Regions from separate parts of the Sphingobium sp. V4 genome, predicted to be linked through region 1. Evidence: predicted binding sites of a transcription regulator. Region 1 holds the regulator's gene; the other holds the start of a gene.
The links. The regulator LexA, encoded in region 1, represses DNA repair genes until DNA is damaged. The targets are predictions, from matches to a motif close to GTTCCNCNCTTGTTCT.
Positions count from the first base shown of each region.

Region 2: the regulator LexA is predicted to act here: its motif matches at 5,591-5,606, upstream of uvrA (excinuclease ABC subunit UvrA).

Region 1 is NZ_CP081001.1:992,097-999,067, reverse strand. It holds gene trpD (anthranilate phosphoribosyltransferase) at 1-430, shown strand, start outside; gene trpC (indole-3-glycerol phosphate synthase TrpC) at 427-1,218, shown strand; gene moaC (cyclic pyranopterin monophosphate synthase MoaC) at 1,215-1,685, shown strand; gene K3M67_RS05245 (molybdopterin molybdotransferase MoeA) at 1,682-2,863, shown strand; gene K3M67_RS05240 (hypothetical protein) at 2,918-3,073, opposite strand; gene lexA (transcriptional repressor LexA) at 3,224-3,907, shown strand; gene K3M67_RS05230 (ComEC/Rec2 family competence protein) at 3,898-6,048, opposite strand; gene gltX (glutamate--tRNA ligase) at 6,077-6,971, shown strand, end outside.
Region 2 is NZ_CP081001.1:626,297-633,267, reverse strand. It holds gene mfd (transcription-repair coupling factor) at 1-1,567, shown strand, start outside; gene K3M67_RS03280 (hypothetical protein) at 1,756-2,163, shown strand; gene K3M67_RS03275 (TorF family putative porin) at 2,150-2,887, shown strand; gene K3M67_RS03270 (MAPEG family protein) at 3,000-3,395, shown strand; gene trmB (tRNA (guanine(46)-N(7))-methyltransferase TrmB) at 3,444-4,139, shown strand; gene K3M67_RS03260 (hypothetical protein) at 4,156-4,389, shown strand; gene K3M67_RS03255 (UrcA family protein) at 4,478-4,822, opposite strand; gene uvrA (excinuclease ABC subunit UvrA) at 5,617-6,971, shown strand, end outside.

The DNA.
Region 1 (6,971 bases):
CATCGCCCGCCCCGCCTATGTCCCCATCTATGCCGAGGCGCTAGCTGAATTGGGCGTCGACCGGGCCATGGTGGTGTCAGGCGATGAAGGACTGGACGAACTCTCGCTGGCCGGCGGCAACGACATGGCGGAGGTCATGGGGCACGAACTGGTCGCCATGCGTCGCCTGGCCGCCGCCGAGCTTGGCCTCTCCACCCATCCGGTCGAGGCGATCCGCGGCGGTGACGCCCGCCACAATGCAGCGGCGCTCCGCGCGCTGCTCCAGGGCGAACCGGGGCCATATCGCGACGCCGTGCTGCTGAACGCGGCCGCCGCCCTTGTCGTGGCGGACGCCGTACCCGACCTTCGCGAAGGCGTGGAGGAAGCCGCCGAAACCATCGATCGCGGCCTTTCCAACGCGCTCCTCAATTGCTGGATTGCCTATTCATGACCAACAAGCTGATCGAAATCTGCGACTTCAAGCGGGAGGATGTCGCCCGCCGCAAGGCCGCGACCACCGTGGCCGGACTCCACGCTCGCGCCAGCGAGCAGACGCCGCCGCGCGGCTTTCGCAAGGCGCTGGACGATGCCGCGCGCTCGGGCTTCGGCCTGATCGCGGAGATCAAGAAGGCCAGCCCCTCCAAGGGGCTGATCCGCGCCGATTTCGACCCGCCAGCCCATGCCCAGGCCTATGCCGCCGGCGGCGCGGCCTGTCTGTCGGTGCTGACCGACGAACCCTATTTCCAGGGACATGACGATTATCTGATGGCCGCCCGTTCCGCCTGCGCGCTGCCAGTGCTGCGCAAGGATTTCATCGTCGATCCCTGGCAGGTGCTGGAAAGCCGCTCGCTCGGCGCCGACGCCATCCTCATCATCGTCGCCGCGCTGGACGACGGCCAGATGCGGGAGATAGAGGACGCCGCGCTGGGCCTCGGCATGGACGCGCTGATCGAGGTTCATGACGAAAGCGAGCTGGAACGCGCGCTCAATCTCCGCTCGCGCCTGATCGGCGTCAATAATCGCGACCTGCGCGATTTCAGCGTCGACTTCGCCCGCACCTATGAACTGGTGGGCAAGGCGCCCGCCGGCTGCACCTTCGTCGCCGAAAGCGGCCTGACCGGCCATGCCGATCTGGCCGCCATGTCCGACCATGGGGTGCGCTGCTTCCTGGTCGGCGAAACGCTGATGCGCCAGACCGACGTCGAGGCGGCGACCCGCAACCTGTTGACCGGCGCATGACCGGCCTGACGCATCTGGACGCGGATGGCGCGGCGCGCATGGTCGACGTCTCGGCCAAGGCCGTGACCGCGCGCGAGGCGGTCGCCTCCGGCCGGATCGAGATGAGCGGGGATGCCGCCGCCGCGATCGCGCAAGGCTTGGTCAAGAAGGGGGACGTGCTCGCCGTGGCCCGGGTGGCGGGCATCATGGCCGCCAAGCGGACGGCCGACCTCATCCCGCTCTGCCATCCGATCGCACTGAGCGCCGTGACGGTCGATTTCGATCTCGACGAGAGCGGCGTCACGGCCACCGCCACCGCCCGTACCGCCGGCCAGACCGGGGTGGAGATGGAAGCGCTGACCGCCGCTTCGATCGCCTTGCTCACCGTCTACGACATGGCCAAGGCGCTGGACAAGGCCATGGTCATCGGCAACGTCCGCCTGATCGCCAAGACCGGCGGCAAGTCCGGGGACTGGCACGCGGCATGAGTCTACTGCCCGTCGCCGACGCGCAGGCGCGCCTGTTCGCACTGGCGCGGCGCCTGCCGATCGAGATGGTTCCGGTCGGCCGGTCGGTCGGCCGCTGGCTGGCGCGGGACATCCTCGCCCTGCGCGATCAGCCCTGGGCCGACCTGTCGGCGATGGACGGCTATGCCGTGCGCGCGGCCGAATATCCCGGTCCCTGGCGCTTAGCCGGCGAAAGCGCGGCCGGTGCGGCTCACCTCCCCGCGCTCTCGCCCGGCGAAGCGGTCCGCATCTTCACGGGCGCGCCGCTGCCCCCTGGCGCCGACGCCATATTGATGCAGGAAAATGCGACCCGCGATGGCGACCTGCTGCGCGCCAACGCAGATCCGCTGCCCGCCGGCCGCCACGTTCGCCCCGCCGCTTCGGATTTCGCCCGCGACACTGTCCTGCTCCGGGCCGGAACGCGCATCGGTCCGGCCCAGATCGCCCTTGCGGTGCTGGCGGGCCATGGCGATCTGCCGGTCCATGCCAGGCCCAGGGTCGCGCTGCTGTCCACCGGCAACGAACTTGTGCCTCCCGGCGCGCCGACGCCGCCGGGCTTCCTGCCGTCCTCCAACGCGCCCATGCTGGCGGCGATGCTGGCGGACGTGCCTTGCGACGTGATCGACCTCGGCATCATAGCCGACGATCTCGACGCCATGGTGGCTGCGCTGGAACAGGCCCGCGAGGCCGACATCATCGTCTCGACCGGCGGCGCGTCGGTCGGCGACCATGATCTCGTCCGTCCCGCCTTCGCCAAGGCGGGCGGCACACTCGATTTCTGGAAGATCAGGATGCGTCCCGGCAAGCCGCTGATGGCCGGTCGGCTTGGCGGTTCGCTGTTCCTCGGCTTGCCCGGCAACCCCGTATCGGCTTTCGTCACCGGCACATTGTTCCTGCTGCCGCTGATCCGTCACCTCGGCGGGGCGGTCGATCCTCTGCCGCCCGTCGGCGAATCGCGGCTTGCATCCCCCCTGCCGGCCACGGGTGATCGCGACGACTATCTCCGCGCTTGGCGCAGCAGGGACGGAGCCGTATCCGTCACGTCGCAGGACAGCGCCGCCACCGCCGCCATGGCGCAGGCCGACTGCCTGATCCTGCGCCCGGCAGGATCGCCGCCAGCCCTGCCCGGCGACCGCATGACCGTGCTTCCACTCGCGTGACGGACAGAAAAAGGGGCCGCGGAACGGCCCCTTTCTGCTGATCTGTCGGCTTGGTCAGCGTTGCTGCTTGTTGCCCGGCGCCTTGTCCTGGCGGCGTTCGTCGCCCATCTGGTCCTGCCGGTTTTCCTGCTGATGCTGACGGTCGCTCTGACCACCGCCGCCTTGCTGGTCGCGGCGCTGGGACTTGTCCTGATCATTCTGGTTGGCCATTGTCACTCTCCTATACCCTCTGTGGAGGGTGGCATTGAAACCCCCGGACCACGACGCGCGTTCCGCGAAATGCGACCGGCCGTTCGGCGCTTGACTAATCCCCATGTGTTTCCTATGCGTTCCTCATACGTTCCACGGAGGACCGCAGCGATGTTGACGCCCAAGCAGCAGGAATTGCTGAGCTTCATTCAGACCCGGCTGGAGGAGGGCGGCGTGTCCCCCTCTTTCGAGGAGATGAAGGATGCGCTCGACCTGCGTTCCAAGTCCGGCATCCACCGCCTCATCAACGCGTTGGAAGAACGCGGCTTCATCCGTCGCCTGCCCAACCGCGCTCGCGCGCTGGAGGTCCTCAAGCTGCCCGACGCCATGCACCGCCCCCCCGCGCCGGTGATGGCGCCTGCGGTCGCGCCGCAGCCCAGGGTGGCGCCTGCCCTGCCAATCGCCGCCAATGACGTGATCGAAATCCCCCTGCACGGTCGCATCGCGGCCGGCGTTCCGATCGAGGCGATGGAGGGACAGGCCATGCTCTCCGTCCCTGCCGCGCTGCTCGGCGCGGGCGATCATTATGCGCTGGAAGTATCTGGCGATTCGATGGTCGAAGCCGGCATCCTCGACGGCGACTTCGCCCTGATCCAGCGCACGGATGTCGCGCGCGAGGGGCAGATCGTCGTCGCCCTGATCGACGATGCGGAAGCGACGCTCAAATATTTCCGGCGCGAAGGCAGCCGGGTCCGGCTCGACCCCGCCAACTCGGCATATGAACCGCAGATCTATGATCCGCGTCAGGTCCGTATCCAGGGCAAACTCGCCGGTCTGCTGCGCCGCTATAACTGAGATTTTCCGGACCTCGGGCGCACGATCCAGGGATGGGCGTCGCCCGGTCGATGGACGGTGTGAACTTCGCCATCTTGCAGGCTGATGGACAGGCCGCCGGTGCGCGCCAGCAACCGGCGGTCAATCTTCAACCAGCGCGGACGGCACCAGCGCGGCAGGCCCCGATCGCTGATGACGATATCCGCCGCCGCGCAATCCCGTGCAAAGTCGCGCCGCGCGATCAGCATGTCGCTGCGGGTCAGGAGCAACCGCCAGTCTCGACCCGTCCTGTCTCTCAACCCGACTGCGCAAAGGTCCGCTGAACAGCGCGCCTGCGGCAGCGCCGCGATGGCTTCCAGCTCACCGTCATGGCCCGCACTTTCCGACAGCACGTCGCGGACATAGTCTCCCGCCCCGGCGCGCAGGGTCGCCATGCCCTTCTCTATCCGCACCGCCACATGCCGTCCGTCGCCCGTGACCAGGACATCCGGCGGTGACGCCATCAGGGTCGCCGCCATGCCGATGCCCAGCGGCGCCAGCCCCAGCCACCTGATTCCCGTCCGCCACAACAGGCACCACAGCAACCCGACGACGGTCATGCCGAACAGGGTGGCGCCCATGGCCGGCGCCACCATGGTCGCCATCGGACTGGCGGCCACGCTGTGGGCCAGAAGCAGGAGCAGGTTGAGCGCTTGTTCCGTCACCCACCAGGCCGGAGCCCCCAGTCCCACCAGGTCGAGCGCCAGCGCCAAGGCCTCCAGCGGCATGACCAGGAAGGTGGTGAGCGGGATCGCGATCAGGTTGGCGAAGGCGCCCAGCAGGCCCGCCTTGTGGAAATGAAACAGCGCGATCGGCATCAGCACCAGTTCGACGGCGACGCCGGTCGCCAGCGTCACCGCCAGAAGACGGCCGCCTTTGCGAATCATCCCTTCATCACGCGCCGCGGCAAAGGCGCGAAAGCGCGGATGCTCGGCCAGCGCCACCAATGCCGTCACTGCGGCGAAACTCATCTGGAAACTCGGCCCGACCAGCGCCTCGGGCCAGAACAGAAGCACGACCAGCGCGCCGGCCGCCACCAGCCGCAAGGTGATCGCATCGCGCCCCATCGCCAGCCCGCCCAGAACCAGCAGTGCGGCGACACAGGATCTGACCGTCGGCACCTCGGCCCCTGTCAGCAAGGTGTAGCCGATCCCCGCCAGCGCCCCGCCGGTCGCCGCGATCAGCATCAGCGGCCAGCCCAGCACAGCGCGCCGGCTGAGCGCCATGACGCGCATCAGCAGGAAGATCACGGCGCCGATCAGCGCGGTGACGTGCAGCCCACTGATCGACAGCAGATGGGCCAGGCCGCTCCGCCGCATCGCCTCCGCATCGGCCTCACTGATGGCGCCCTGATCCCCGGTCGCCAGCGCAGCGGCGATCCCCTCGACCGGCCCGTCCACGCGCTCCACGATATGGCCGAACAATCGCGCCCTCAGCGACGGCGATGCAGTCGACGGACGCAAGACTTCCACAGGCTTGAGCGCCCTTCCGGTTGCGCCAATCCCCTGAAAATAGGCGCGTGCGGCAAAATCATAGCCGCCCGGCACGGATGGCGGCGCCGGCGGCATCAACCGCACGCGAAACCGGATGCGCGCGCCAGCGCCCAGGCCGGCAGGCACGTCCGCATCCGCGATGTTGACCCTGACCCTCGCGGGCAGGCCGGGCGCAGCGACCGGCCGGAGCATGACGCGCACGATAGCCTGCGACGGCACGCGGCGCTCGGACAGCACGTCCCCGGTCAGTTCGACGAATGTCGCCCGGCCGAGCGGCGGCTGCCCCAGCAGGCTCGCCTTCCCCCAGACCAGCAGACAGCCCATGCACGCCAGGATCGCGCCCGCCACGATCATCCGCCGCAACCGCCCTCCCGCCGGCAACATGGTCCCCGTACAGGCCATCGCCAGCGCCGCGCAGCAGAAGGCGAGCCAGCCCATCGCGTGCGGCAGCAGGAACCAGGCCGCAATGCCGCAGCCCGCCCCCACCGGCGCCCATAATCCGATCTGCTCGCGCTCGCACTCCAGCCGGCTTTCGACGGCTTCCAGCGCCGCCCGCGCCCACGCCCACGGCCCCGCACCAAGGGAGGTTTGTCGTGGCTCAAAAGCCGTGCTAGGGGGCGGCGCATTCATGGGTCAGCTAAGGCGAATGTCAAAGAATATGACGGCAAGTGCAACGGGAATGAACAAGCAGGTGGTGACCCGTTTCGCCCCGTCGCCCACGGGATACCTGCATATTGGCGGCGCCCGCACCGCGCTGTTCAACTGGCTGTTCGCGCGTCACCATGGCGGCAAGTTCCTGCTGCGCGTCGAGGATACCGATCGTGCGCGTTCGACCGAGGCGGCCGTGGCCGCGATCTTCGACGGCCTCGAATGGTTGGGCCTGGCCGGTGACGAGCCGGCCGTGTTCCAGTTCGAACGCACCCCCCGCCATGCCGAGGTCGCCAGCCAGCTGCTCGATGCCGGCCATGCCTATAAATGCTACGCGACGCCCGAGGAGCTGGCATCCTTGCGCGAACAGCAGCGCGCGGCCAGGCAGCCGATGCGCTATGACGGTCGCTGGCGCGATCGCGATCCGGCCGAAGCGCCCGAAGGCGCGCCCTTCGTCATCCGCATCAAGGCGCCGCGCGACGGCGAAACGGTGATCGAGGATGCGGTGCAGGGCCGCGTCGTCGTCCAGAATGCGGAACTGGACGACATGATCCTGCTGCGGTCGGATGGCACCCCCACCTATATGCTCGCCGTCGTGGTCGACGATCATGACATGGGCGTGACGCACGTCATCCGGGGCGACGACCATCTCAACAACGCCTTCCGCCAGTTGACGATCATCAAGGCCATGGGCTGGGACGAGCCGGTCTACGCCCATATCCCCCTGATCCACGGATCGGACGGTGCGAAACTGTCCAAGCGCCACGGCGCGCTGGGTGTCGATGCCTATCGCGACGAAATGGGGATGCTGCCCGAAGCGGTGCTGAACTATCTGCTGCGCTTGGGCTGGGGACATGGCGACGAGGAGATCATCTCGATCGCCCGCGCGATCGACCTGTTCGACA
Region 2 (6,971 bases), 370 kb from region 1:
CTGCGGCGATGTCGGCTTCGGCAAGACCGAGGTTGCCCTGCGCGCCGCCTTCGTCGCGGCGATGGCCGGGATGCAGGTCGTGGTCATCTGCCCCACCACGCTGCTCGCACGCCAGCATCATATGAATTTCGAGGAGCGTTTCCGCGGCTTCCCCGTCAATATCGGCCGCCTCTCCCGCCTCGTCCCCGACAAGGAGGCGAAGGCGACCAAGGCGGGGCTGGCCGACGGCACGATCGACATCGTCGTGGGCACCCACGCCCTGCTCGCCAAGGGACTGGAGTTCAAGCGCCTCGGCCTCGTCATCGTGGACGAGGAACAGCGTTTCGGCGTCACCCACAAGGAAAGGCTGAAGTCCCTCAAGACCGACGTCCATGTCCTGACGCTCACCGCCACGCCGATCCCGCGCACGCTTCAAATGGCGATGTCGGGCCTGCGCGAACTCTCCGTCATCCAGACCCCGCCGGTCGATCGCCTCGCCGTCCGTACCTATGTCATGCCCTGGGACGGCGTCGTCATCCGCGAGGCATTACTGCGCGAACATTATCGCGGCGGCCAGAGCTTCTTCGTCGTCCCCCGCATCTCCGACCTCACGGAGATCGAGGAATTCCTCCGCACGGAAGTCCCCGAAGTGAAGCCCATCGTCGCCCATGGCCAGATGAGCGCGACCGACGTCGAAGAACGCATGTCCGCCTTCTACGACAAGCGCTATGACGTGCTGCTGTCGACCACTATCGTCGAATCCGGCCTCGACATCCCCAGCGCCAACACGCTCATCATCCACCGCGCCGACCGCTTCGGCCTGGCCCAGCTTTACCAGCTGCGCGGCCGCGTGGGGCGGTCGAAGACGCGCGCCTATGCCTATTTCACCACGCCCGCCAACCGCATCATCACGGAGACGGCGGAAAAGCGCCTGAAGGTTCTGTCCGACCTCGACACGCTCGGCGCAGGCTTCCAACTGGCAAGCCATGATCTCGACATTCGCGGCGCGGGCAATCTCGTCGGCGACGAACAGTCGGGCCATATCAAGGAAGTCGGCTTCGAACTCTACCAGTCGATGCTGGAAGACGCGATCATGGACGCCAAGGCCGGCGGCGTCGGCCTGGAGACGCGCCGCGACAGCTTCTCCCCCCAGATCACGGTCGATGCGCCGATCCTCATCCCTGACGATTATGTGCCCGACCTCGACCTGCGCATGGGTCTCTATCGCCGCATCAACGAACTGGAGGACCGCAATGGCCTCGAATCCTTCGCCGCCGAACTGATCGACCGTTTCGGCAAGCTGCCGCTGCCCACGCAAAACCTGCTCAAGATCATCGAGATCAAGCAGAATTGCATGACTGCCAATATCGCCAAGATCGACGTCGGGCCGAAGGGCGCGCTGGTCAGCTTCTTCGAAGACCGCTTCCCCCGGCCCGAAAATCTCGTCGCCTATATCCAGAAACTGAACGGCGTCGCCCGCCTGCGCCCGGACAGCAAGATCGTGGTCGAGCGCGCCTGGGCCGACCCGCAGGCCCGCCTGAACGGCGCGCTGCAATTGTCGAAGGGCCTCGCCAAGGCGGCGGGCTGAGGCACCGCCCCGATCCCGTCCCGCTGCGCGTCACCCTGGGCCTGACCCAGGGTCACGCTTCCTCGATCCACGTCCCCACCCGCATGTCGCCTTTTCTCATCATGCAGCAAACAAGCAGCAACAGGGCAAATCTAGATCCTTCCCCGACGACCGCACGGCAAAGTGCGGCGTCACAGCAGGAGAAAGACATGAGTTTGCTTATCGCGCTCGTGGCCGCAGCAGCGACCCACAGCGTTTCCCTGGAGCATCACGGCCAGCAACTCGGCGCCACCTACACTGCCCGCGCGGACATCCACAGCAAGACGGTCGGCGCCCGCACCCCCAACCGCATGGACGCGCAGCGCTGCCAATGGACCGCGACCATCATGGTCGACCGCAGGCTGGACCACGGCCCCGCGCTGGCCCGCACCATTGCCACCGACCAGCGCTTCTCGGGCAGCGAAGCCGGCGCCTGCGCGCCGGGCCGCCAGCCGGGCGCGCGCGACCTCGCCCGGCATCAGGACGCGATCCGGGCGCATCTGGTCGCGGTCGCGCAGGCGGATCGCGGTCCGCTGCTGGCTGAACTGGACTCGGCGCGCGCGCTTGCCTCCAACTGATCGCATCCGCCGCAAGGCATGGCTGGGGGCGCTGCTGCTCGCCGGCCATGCCGTTCCGGCCGCCGCCCAGGATGCCGCCGGCCCGACCGTCACGCTCGAAGTCGTCAGCGAAGATCGCCGCCGCGGCCTCGGCTGGAGCGGCGGCGATCCGGTGCTGCGCGGCACCCTGTCCCTCCCGGTCGCAGACGGCCTCAGCCTCGACGGCACGGCGACCAGCCTTTGGGGCAGCGCGCGTCATGGCGGCGCCGACGCGGCCATCGACCTGGGCGCCAGCTATGCCCGGCAACTGGGGGGCTTCCGCCTGACGGCCGAGGGGCGCTACCATCTCTTCCCCGGTGCGTCCGACCAGGGCTATGGCGAAGTCGGCGCGATCGCTGGCTTCACCCTCGGCCCGGCCAGCGTCGATCTCGGCGCCCGCTATGCCCCGCGCCAATCGGCGATCGGCGGCGACAATCTCTATCTCTCGACCAGCGCCGCCATCGGCATCCCGGGCACCCCGCTTACCCTGTCCGGCCATCTCGGCCGGTCATCGGGCGACGTTCGCAGCCCCCTCCGCGCCGCGCGCCTGCGGCCCGATGGCGGCTATTGGGACCATGGCGTCGCGCTCGACTGGTATCGCGGCCGCTGGTCCGCGGGCCTGCGCTACGCCGACACGGACATCGCCGCCACCGGCAATACCCATGCCGGGGCAACCTTGATCGGACGGGTGGGCCTGACCCTGTAAGTCCCTCCCCATTCGCTTCGGGCGCAGCCCCGACATGCTCACGAACCGCGGGCTTGCTCTGTCCTGCGCGATCCGGATTTGCTAAGAGGCGGAAAAAGGGAAGGACATCACCATGCCCGTCGAACTCACGATCCTGGCCTGGGGCATGATCCTGCTCCTCGTCCACATCTTCGCCGCCGCCCATGTGAAGACGAAGCAATATGGCGCCAAATGGAATATGGGCGCCCGCGACGAACGGCTGCCCCAGCTCAATCCCCTCGGCGGCCGCCTCTCCCGTGCCCAGGCCAATTATATGGAAACACTGCCCATCGCCATCGTCGCCTTGATCGGGGTCGTGGTGGCGGGCAGGACCAGCGAGTGGACCGCGCTGGGCGGCTGGATCTGGCTGGGTGCGCGCATCGTCTATCTGCCGCTCTACGGCCTCGGCATCCCGGTCGTCCGCACGATCATGTTCTTCGCCAGCCTGGTCGGGCTGCTCATCATCCTCTGGCCGCTGCTCGGCATCTGACATCGTCCTGCTTGCCCCGCGCCGTTCCCCCGGCTAAGCGCGCGCCCCATGACTGCGCATAAATCCGGCGACCCCACGACCCTCAACCGCCTCTATGGGCGCCAGTCGGGGCCAAAGCTCCGCAAGGGCCAGCAGGAGCTGGTCGACACGCTGCTCCCCGCCCTGTCCGTCCCGGCGGAGGGCGAAGTGACCGCCGCGAACCTGTTTGGTTATGACCGCCCGCTCCATTTCGAAATCGGCTTCGGCGGCGGCGAACATATGGCCTGGCGCGCCGACCTGCTGCCCGACCATGGCTTCATCGGGTGCGAGCCTTTCCTCAACGGCGTGGTCCAGGCGCTCGGCCATGTCCGCGACCAGGCGCTGGGCAATGTGCGCCTGCACATGGGCGATGCGCTCGACGTGCTTGCCCGCATCCCCGACGGCGCCCTCAGCTTCGTCTATCTCCTCCATCCCGATCCCTGGCCCAAGGCGCGCCACGCCAAGCGTCGGATGATGAACCCCGGCCCGGTCGCGATGATCGCCCGCAAGCTCAAGCCCGGCGGCGAATTCCGCTTCGGCACCGACCATCCGGTCTATCTGCGCTGGGCGCTGATGGTGATGAACGGCCATCCCGATTTCGACTGGCTGGCCAGCGAGCCGAAGGATTTCCAGAACCGCCCCGGCGGCTGGCCCGAAACCCGCTACGAAGCGAAGGCCCGGCGCATCGGCCACGAAGTCTGGTATTTCCGATACCGCCGCAAATAGAGGGCAAGGCACGCGCATGACCGCCGACCAGATGACCGACCTGCTCGTCGCCCGGCTGCTGCGCGATCATGGCGGCCAGAAACACAAGTGGCGCCGATTGCTGGGGCCGGTGCGGCTCTATGATCGCGCCACCCATCCGCATTGCAACTGGACCCTCGATCCGATCGGCTCGGCCGTGGAGGTCGAGACGATCGAACGGCTGAGCGACGAACTGCGCCTCGCCCATCCCATCCTCACCGGGCCGCGCTGATCCGGCCCGACCGCCGCTGCGCCACATGCGAAAACGGCCCGGATCATCTCCGGGCCGTTTCGTTTCCGACAGGCGCGCGCGCCGGCGCTCAGTTGCCGGTGAGGGCGCGAACCTCCTTGCCTGCATCGGCATAGCGTTCGCCGGTTTCGGCGCGGGCGATGGCGGCGTTCACCGGCACCGAGACATGGGCGATCGCCTTGCTGCGGCAGGCGGTCATCGCCGCCAGGTCCGTCGTCGCGCACACCCGCGACGCGGCGCGGGAGATCCGGCTGCGCAGCTGCTTCTGGTGGTCGGCCTTCGCCAGGTTCAGGTCGCCATGATAGACTTCGGCGCTGCGGCCATTGGATTCGAAGGGTTCGGCGGAAGCCGCACCGGCGGTGGCGATCAGGGTGACGGTGGCGAAAGCGGCGGCGATCTTGGACGAACGGAACATGGGCATATCTCCTCACAAACTGGTTTGACCGGGCCGCCTCTTGGGGGGCGTCGCGGCGCCGGTGTTGCGAGCGGGGGAGCCGGAGGTTTTCGGGGTCGGCTCCTGTCCCGCTCGCCCATCCTGTGTAGGCGCAGTCCCCCGCCGGTGCGCGTCCGGTTCGACCGGATGCGACCATCGTCGGCCAACGACGCCGGCTTCGACCAATGACACAGGGACGGGGGACGAACGGCGCGACGAACGACATGCGCCGCCCGGCAAACGACATGAACCGTAACGGAAAGAGCGAATCGCAACGGTCGGGGACGAATGAAAACGCCCCCGGCGCAAGGGAAGGCCGGGGGCGTATCCAGATGCTGTCGGGCACTCCGGATCGGGATGAACTGATGTGGAAGAGACGACGCTACTGGCGCTGAACCGTCCCTTAACGCCGCCATGATAACGCTACGGCAGGAAGGGCAAATCGCGGTTCGATGACCGTCATCCGCCGGTCGCCGGGCGGCGTCAGCGGCGGACGAACCGCCGGTCGCTGCCGACGAACGACATCAGTCAGGCGGGCGCGCGCCGTCGCTTCATATCTGGGCGAAGGCGCGCGGCAGCGCCCACCTCCTCGCGCGCGCCCTGCCGCTCCATTGCCTGGGCGTCAGGGCTGCCGCGGCATCCAGGCTCCCTCCTTGGCGCGCCGAAAAAAGCATTTGGCAGCCTCGCCTTTCCCTTCTGCGCCCAAATCCCTATTTTGCCCCCAGTCCGCGCGCCAGCGCTTGCCCGATCAGAACAAATCTGGAACAACACGCCCCATGAGCCTCACCCACATCAGCGTCCGCGGCGCTCGCGAGCACAACCTCAAGGGCGTCGACGTCGACCTGCCCCGCGATTCCCTGATCGTCATCACCGGCCTGTCCGGCTCGGGCAAATCCTCCCTCGCCTTCGACACCATCTATGCGGAGGGGCAGCGCCGCTATGTGGAGTCGCTCTCCGCCTATGCGCGCCAGTTTCTGGAGATGATGCAGAAGCCCGATGTCGAGCATATCGAAGGCCTGTCCCCCGCGATCAGCATCGAGCAGAAGACCACCAGCCGCAACCCGCGCTCGACGGTGGCGACCGTCACGGAGATCTACGACTATATGCGCCTCCTCTGGGCGCGCGTCGGCATCCCCTACTCGCCCGCGACAGGCCTCCCGATCAGCGCCCAGACCGTCAGCCAGATGGTCGACCGCGTGATGCTCCTGCCGGAGGGCACCCGCTTCTACCTGCTCGCCCCGGTCGTGCGCGGCCGCAAGGGGGAGTATCGCAAGGAACTGGCCGAGTGGCAGAAGGCGGGCTACACCCGCGTCCGCATCGACGGCGAGATGGTCCTGATCGAGGACGCCCCCGCCCTCGACAAGAAATACAAGCATGACATCGAAGTCGTGGTCGACCGCCTCGCCGTGGGGCCGGACATGGGCACGCGTCTCGCCGACAGTTTCGAGCAGGCGCTGAAACTCGCCGACGGCCTCGCCTATGTCGACCTCGCCGACGGCGTCGTGCCGGGCCGCGAGGATGAAGTCCAGTCCGCCGACAAGAAGATGAAGGGCGCCGGCATCCCCGCCAACCGCATCGTCTTCTCCGAAAAATTCGCCTGCCCGGTCAGCGGCTTCACCATCCCCGAGATCGAGCCGCGCCTCTTCTCCTTCAACGCCCCCTTGGGCGCCTGCCCGGCCTGCGATGGCCTTGGCGAACGGCAGGAGTTCGACCCCGAACTCGTCGTCCCCAACGAAGCCCTCTCGATCAAGAAGGGCGCCGTGGTCCCCTGGGCCAAGTCCAACCCGCCCAGCCCCTATTATATGCAGGTGCTCGGCTCCCTCGCCCGCGAGTTCGGCTTCTCCCTCGACACCCCCTGGGCCGACCTCCCCGGCGAGGTGAAGCTCATCATCCTCCACGGCACCGGCGGCAAGCCCGTCACCCTGCGCTTCCAGGACGGCAAGAAAAGCTACGAGGTCAAGAAAGCGTTCGAGGGCGTCATCGGCAACCTCAACCGCCGCCTGCTCCAGACCGACAGCGCCTGGATGCGCGAGGAGCTGGCCAAGTACCAGACCGCCATGCCGTGCGAGACCTGCCACGGCGCCCGCCTCAAGCCCGAGGCGCTGGCCGTCAAGATCGCGGGCGAGGACAT